2 linked regions of the Roseiconus lacunae genome follow. The protein of the gene in region 2 binds, or shares a complex with, the protein of the main gene of each other region. Links are inferred from orthologs where the notes say so. Each region holds a gene or a part of one and is shown on either strand. Other genes may lie near its edges.

Region 1 (3,226 bases), on a different replicon or contig from region 2:
CGCAGCACATGACAGGCATCGGAAACGCGCCAGCAAAGCTCCTGGGGGACAGACCCCACTGTCTTGCTAGCAAGACAAGTCTGCAGGGTGACAGAGCCCCGGCGAATCCGATCAAGTCGTTCCTCGATCGCGGCCGACGGGGACAGAGCAGGCCAAGGTTTGAGTTCGCGGAGCGTCCGATGAACCAAACCGATTGCCTGAGCACCTTTTCGAACGAGCTCCCAATCTGCGTCCTGAGCGATCGGCTGACCGTTGACCCATGTGGCCAGCTCCCAGAGTCGCCCCTGTTGATCGGCTACCAAAGTCTGCCCGTTGAGAGCCGCTCTGTATTTCGGAATGATCCGAGTCCGAATTGCCAGCTCTGATACGACTCGGTGAATTTGGGTGACACGTTGAATTGACGCCCCCGCGGGCCAACATTTGAGAGCAAAACCAGCGGCTGCTTCAGTTGAGCCCAAAAGGCTACCAGAGTCTTTGCGGACAACACATCGGAACACGGATCCACCGCTCAAGCCACCGGGTACCAGATGAGTCGACTCAACATTATTGCAAGCAAGTAATAACTGCCGAACGTCCTCTGGAATCACGCGAGAAAAATCTCCAATGTGCAAATGGTGGGTGGCACCTTACAGGTGCGTGGCACCCTACAGGTGCGATTGATTTGCATTCACCCGTCGGCGCTGAAGTAAAAGCGGAACAGACGCAAAAGCAATTACGGACAGCAACGCAGGCTCGGGGATCGCGGTAATCGCATCGACCCTACCGAAGTTGCTTGAGTATTGCAGCGGAGTTCCATCGGCTTGACGTACCCATCCGGAAAAGCTGACATAAAAGGTTTCCGCTGAATCTCCGTTGTGCTGGATCCCCAACGATGCCATTCGTTTTGATTCGCCAGGCGATAACGTGACGTCCAGATTGCTTAAAGTGCTATCCGCGAACTCCAAGCGGATTTGTCCGGACGGATCCGTGATCGCTTCGTCGGCGGCGATCGCTTCACTGTCTCCCGCAAAGATGTAGTCTGGAGACGTCGCAAAGGATTCCGATTGTGAGCTTTGAAACCAAAGGTTGGCGTACGGGTCGGGGCTGGTCAGCAACTCAAACTCTAGAGACGCAAAAGTCTCGGTCGTCCCGGAAGTCGAGACCCAAACATCAAGCTGGCCAGTGCCACCGATCGGAACGGTCGCTTCACTGAGCGTAAAAACCACCTCCCCGCGACACTGAATCGACGCCGCGCACGACACTACCATCAATACTAGTCTCAGCATTCAAACGCTCGATGAGTGGAGAAAACGTTGAATCAGCTCGAATCGAATCCGCCAGACTCTAAGCCGCCAAACAACGCCCCGTCATTGTAGCCAAACTGACACGTCGGGTTTGTGCGACGAGCCAGCTTGCCGTCATGCTGGTAGTGTTTCTTCGACGTCAAAAATCTAAAGCAGCCGAACGGCATTAGACACGGTTTCTGCGCAATAACCGGGATTAACGCCTGTCGGCTGATGAGCCACGCCAGACATTTTGTCTCGACGGAGCGTTAGAGCAACGAACGAACAATTTCATCACACGTCGATAGGACCGACGCGTTTTGACATTCAAAGCGAAAGCATCTGCGGTCACTCGCTTCGATGGTGATCCATAGGGTCTCCGGCGGCATCACCGATTCGACTTTGTCGGCCCATTCGACGAGCACCCAAGTCTGTGGGGCGTCGAACAGTTCCTCGACGCCAAGTGCTAAGAACTCATCTTCGTCATGCACACGATAAGCATCCATGTGATGCAGCATGATCGGACCGGCAGCCATGGTCGCTTGATAGCTGGAAAGCAACGTGAACGTCGGACTGGTCACGTCGCTCGCATCGATCCCTGCCGCCTTCGCGATCGCCTGGGTGAACGTCGTCTTCCCAGCCCCAAGGGTCCCCACTAACCCGATCGTCAACTGCTCCGGTAAACGCCCCACCATCGCGTCGGCGAGCCGCGTTAGTTTCGACAGATCAACTTGATCGAGTTGCAACATCGGAAGCCATTGCGGTCAGAAAAACGATCGATCCACTTGCGGTCGTCGGTCAGCGTTCCTTTAAGGAACCAACCAAAACGCACCGCTCATGAATGCGCCCTGAGCCAACGCGCCACGTGCACTGATCGGCACCGGAGGAACGATCCAAGGGGCACAGTTACCGGGGCGATAATAACCCAGGGCGTAGACACATTCGTCAGGAGGATGAATTCCCATCTTGTAAGGCAACACGGCGATGTTGGCGAAGAAGTGCGCCGACGAGACGACCGGTTGCAACCAAGGACCGGCAGTGTGGCCGTAGCGTTCCAAGTTGACTTGTTCAAAGTAACGCGGCTTGCTGCAAAGGTTGGATGCCTTCCAAGTCATGGTCAGCGGAGTCCAGTTTCGCGGCGTATATGCAACCTGCTCAACCAAGCATTCCTTCGGCAGTCCCCAGTTGTCGGCAAGATAACCGAGATCACCTTCGCTTAACTGATTGACGGGAACTTCTTCTCGTTCGCCAGCTTCGGTTTCAATGATCACTTGCTCGTACGCGAGGCCAACAAGACGTCCACGTGCGATCTCTTGGCCGCCAAGGTTACTCCAAGGACGAATCGATTGACGCGTTTCAAACTTTTGCCGTTGTTTGTCGTAGTCTTCCGGATCAAACAAATCGGGACGAAACGGTGGGCTTGGATCCAGCGAAATCGTATCGATAGTTTCCCGGGCAATCCGTTCGCGAAAGTCTTCGCAGGACAGTTCGTTTGGTCGCAACATTGATGTTTCGCCGAAGGTGGCTTCCTCATTCATTCGGCCGCGTCCGGGAAACCCGTCCGTCGGACGATCGCTCGGAGACGCCTCACCGGAAGGGCGATCAAGCTGCGCCGGTGGCGTAAAACGAAAGCCGTCCATCGAATCGGCTGCGTCCGGCGACGTATCCGGGGTCGGCACCGGAGGCTTCTCGGTGGCTGGTGCGGGTGCCGATTCCTGCGGGACGGCTTGCCGATCGGCCTGTTGTTCGGGAAACAGGCTGGGATCATTCAGCAATCCGCGAAGCTCGGATTTTCCCGCAGACGCGTCGGCCGGTGCGGGCAATTCTTGATCGGGTAGTGGAATCTGCTCGGTCGCCGGAGCCGTCGGATCAGGCATCATTTGACCACGGAACGGATTCGCTGGCGTCGATTGTTGCGGCAGCGTTGTTTCGGGAAGACCAAATCCACCGGTCGCCGGCGCCTC
Region 2 (3,209 bases):
GTCGGGCCTTCAGGCCCGGAGAGGGCACCCTCCCCGGCCGTTTGCTCGTCCGACCCTCCCGCAAGCGGGAAGGTGTTATCCAGATGTTTAACCCCAAAGACTCGTGTTTGCCTGCTTAGGCCGTGAAGATCTCTAGCCAAAGTCGCCTCTTGCCACGCGAAAACAGCGTCCCACGACGCACCTTTTGCAGAACAAAAGACGATGCTGCAGAGACGAACCAGCGGGACCGCAGCGTAACGAATTCACAACTGACCCCGCATCGGCGACGAAGCACCTACGGCTGACACCTTGGTTTCACTTTGCCCCGGCGCACTGCCTCGACGGCCCAAAGCCTCACGAACGGAAAGACGATTGCGAGAATCGATCACCTTCCTTAGGGAATTTGCTAAAAACCCCACCAAAGTCGGCGCGATCGCTCCGAGCAGCCCCGGGTTGGTTCGCGTGATGACTCATGGATTCGATTGGCAAAAAGCGCGCGGCGTCGTGGAGTTCGGCCCGGGAACCGGCGTGTTCACCGAGGCCATCGTCAAGAAATTGCACCCCGATGCCAAGTTCGTCGCGATCGAACGCAGTCACGACATGGCAGAACTGACGCGTCGGCGATGCCCATCGGCAACGGTCATCGAAGACAGCGTGACCAACCTAGACGCCATTTGCGATGCCGCTGGGATCGGCCAAGTCGACGCTGTCTTGTGTGGGCTGCCATGGGCGTCGTTCCCCGATTCACTGCAGCGGGAGATTATGTCAGTCACCCTCAATCGCATGGCACCCAATGCAAAATTCGCAACCTTTGCATACTGGCAGGGCGTGATTTTGCCGGCCGGGAGACGATTTTCTAAGCGACTGCGAGAGAATTTCTCCGACGTGCGACGATCGGAGACGGTTTGGCGGAACCTGCCCCCCGCGTTCGTTTATCGCTGTACGAAATAGACTGCTGAGCGAAATAAGCTCCGGCATCCACTTATGCCCTAGCGCTAGGCAAACCAACAATTAAAAACCGCGTTGCAGCCCGGCGGTGATATCGAGATCCAAGCCGGCGAACTCGCCGCGTTTAATCTTTTCGAGTGCGATCGCCCCCATCGCGGCGTTGTCGGTGCACAGTTCGGGAGGGGCGATGACGAGCCGGAACGCATGCTTTTCCGAGGCCTCCCTCAGTCGGTCGCGAAGGGCTGGGTTTGCGGCAACACCACCCCCGACGATGAGGTGGCCGGCCCGGTATTGCTTGATTGCCCGCACGCTTTTGCGGACCAAGACATCGACCACGGCGGCTTGAAAAGAAGCGCAGATATCCGCCTTCGCTTGCCGATCGAGGTGATCGGCGGAGACTTCTTTTGCCGGAGGCGGCGAGATGGTGTACCGGACGGCGGTCTTGAGGCCGCTGAAGCTGAAGCGGTAACCCGACTCACCGATCATCGAGCGGGGGTAGGCGTGGGCCTTCGGATTCCCTTCGCCCGCAAGCCGACTGACCGCCGGCCCGCCGGGAAACCCGAGCCCCAACATCGCGCCGACTTTATCGAACGCCTCACCCGCGGCGTCATCGATGGTGCCGCCGAGGTATTCCAGATCGAGTGGGCTGGTGCAGTGATACAGGCTGGTGTGGCCACCGCTGACGACCAGCCCGATCGCAGGATACACGCTCTGGCCGCTGGCCATTTGGCAAGCGTAAAGATGTGCGTGCAGGTGATTGATGGAAACGAGCGGTTTTTGCCAAGCTACGGCCAAAGTTTTGGCGGCGACAACGCCGACCAACAAGGAACCGGCCAGTCCCGGGCGATCGGCGACCGCAATCGCCGTTAAATCGTCCGCCGTCACGCCGGCCTGCGTGATCGCGGTGTCAATCACCGGCAACAAACGCTCTAAATGGGCTCGCGCGGCAACTTCGGGAACAACGCCCCCAAAACGCTCGTGCAAGGATTCCTGGGTTGCGATACACTGCCCCAAAACCGCTCCATCATCGGCAATCACGGCCGCAGCGGTTTCGTCGCAAGTCGATTCAAGTGTGAGAATTGGCATCCCGAGAGCTTAACTTGAATCAGGCCTTGACACCAACGGGATTGGCCCGATACTTGCACGCTTCGAAACACGGAAAACGTCCGGAAAACCTACCGATCTAACCTCATGCCAACGATCAACCAACTCGTCCGAAAACGACGCAAAACCAAACGCAGACAAAGTAAGTCGCCCGTTCTGGAGAAGTGCCCCCAAAAGCAAGGGGTGTGTTTGCAAGTCCGGACGATGACTCCCAAGAAGCCGAACTCGGCTCTGCGTAAGATTTCGCGGGTCAAGTTGAGCAACGGTAAAGAGGTCACCGTTTACATTCCGGGTGAAGGCCACAACCTGCAAGAGCACTCGATCGTTCTTGTCCGCGGTGGACGGATCCGTGACCTTCCCGGTGTTCGCTACCAAGTCGTTCGCGGAAGCCGCGACGCATTGGGTGTCGAAGGCCGCAAGCGTTCACGCAGCCGTTACGGGGCGAAGAAGTAGTCGCCACCCGCGTTCGCTCCGCAACGCATGTCCGCCGGTGCAGTGTTGAATCGTCACGCCGCACCCGTTGTTTGATAGTCAACCCGATACACGCATACGAAATAGAAAAGATCTGATATGGGACGGATCACTGCAAGTAGAAAGCAGATGAAAGGCGACCCGCGACACGGTTCGCTGCTGGCAAGCAAGTTCATTAATTGCCTCATGCTGGACGGCAAGAAAACCGTCGCACAGAAAGTTTTCTATGACGCCCTCGAAGAAATCTCCAAGCGAGATGGTGCCGAAGGCCAAGAACCTATCGAAGTCTTCGAGCAGGCCCTCGAAAACATCAAACCCTACATCGAAGTTCGCAGCAAGCGAGTCGGTGGTGCCAGCTATCAAGTTCCGATGCAGGTCAACCGCGCCCGCCAACAGAGCCTCGCGATTCGCTGGATCCTCGAAGCCGTTCGCAGCAAGAAAGGTCGCCCGATGCACCTCAAGCTCGCCGACGAACTAATGGCCGGTTACAAGAAAGAAGGTGTCGCCTACACCAAACGCGAAAACACCCACCGGATGGCCGAAGCCAACAAGGCGTTCTCGCACTTCGCATGGTGATCGACCTTTCGATCACATTCACACGCGACACACAGCATTAACAATTTTCAATACCGCGACCTCGGCATCCACTTGCCGGCGTCGCGGTTTTTTTGATCCAATCCATTCGGTCTCGCCGTTCCGCCGCCTGC

Evidence for each region.
Region 1: the proteins of tsaD (region 2) and tsaE are in contact, whole or in part, in a crystal structure (PDB 6N9A), measured with the Thermotoga maritima proteins. The link is inferred for Roseiconus lacunae from one-to-one orthologs. Residues at the interface, in WP_004082750.1 of Thermotoga maritima: Cys10, Asp11, Arg49, His50, Leu82, Gly84, Gly135, Gly136, Glu154, Thr155, Leu156, Asp157, Asp158, Ser159, Glu162, Asp165, Lys166, Arg169, Leu170, Tyr175, Lys213, Thr214, Leu217, Tyr218, Gln221, Arg222, Asn324; in WP_004082108.1 of Thermotoga maritima: Leu37, Gly38, Lys46, Lys57, Val59, Lys60, Ser61, Thr63, Phe64, Thr65, Leu66, Met67, Val69, Pro71, Tyr82, Arg83, Leu84, Asp86, Asp88, Phe89, Asp93, Ile128, Asp130, Glu131, Arg134.

What each region holds. Positions count from the first base shown.
Region 1 is NZ_VSZO01000001.1:564,104-567,329, forward strand. Bases 272-3,124 are described here. They hold tsaE (tRNA (adenosine(37)-N6)-threonylcarbamoyltransferase complex ATPase subunit type 1 TsaE), read right to left. Parts: upstream 2,012-3,124; coding sequence 1,532-2,011; downstream 272-1,531. Other genes in these bases: FYC48_RS01870 (phosphotransferase), read right to left, coding at 272-587; FYC48_RS01875 (hypothetical protein), read right to left, coding at 645-1,265; FYC48_RS01885 (hypothetical protein), read right to left, coding at 2,072-3,124. Outside these bases: more of FYC48_RS01870, read right to left, coding at 1-271; more of FYC48_RS01885, read right to left, coding at 3,125-3,226. UniProt on the Escherichia coli protein: Required for the formation of a threonylcarbamoyl group on adenosine at position 37 (t(6)A37) in tRNAs that read codons beginning with adenine.
Region 2 is NZ_VSZO01000003.1:100,519-103,727, reverse strand. Bases 3-2,947 are described here. They hold tsaD (tRNA (adenosine(37)-N6)-threonylcarbamoyltransferase complex transferase subunit TsaD), read right to left. Parts: upstream 2,014-2,947; coding sequence 991-2,013; downstream 3-990. Other genes in these bases: rpsG (30S ribosomal protein S7), read left to right, coding at 2,602-2,947; rpsL (30S ribosomal protein S12), read left to right, coding at 2,119-2,484; FYC48_RS08285 (class I SAM-dependent methyltransferase), read left to right, coding at 352-930. Outside these bases: more of rpsG, read left to right, coding at 2,948-3,078.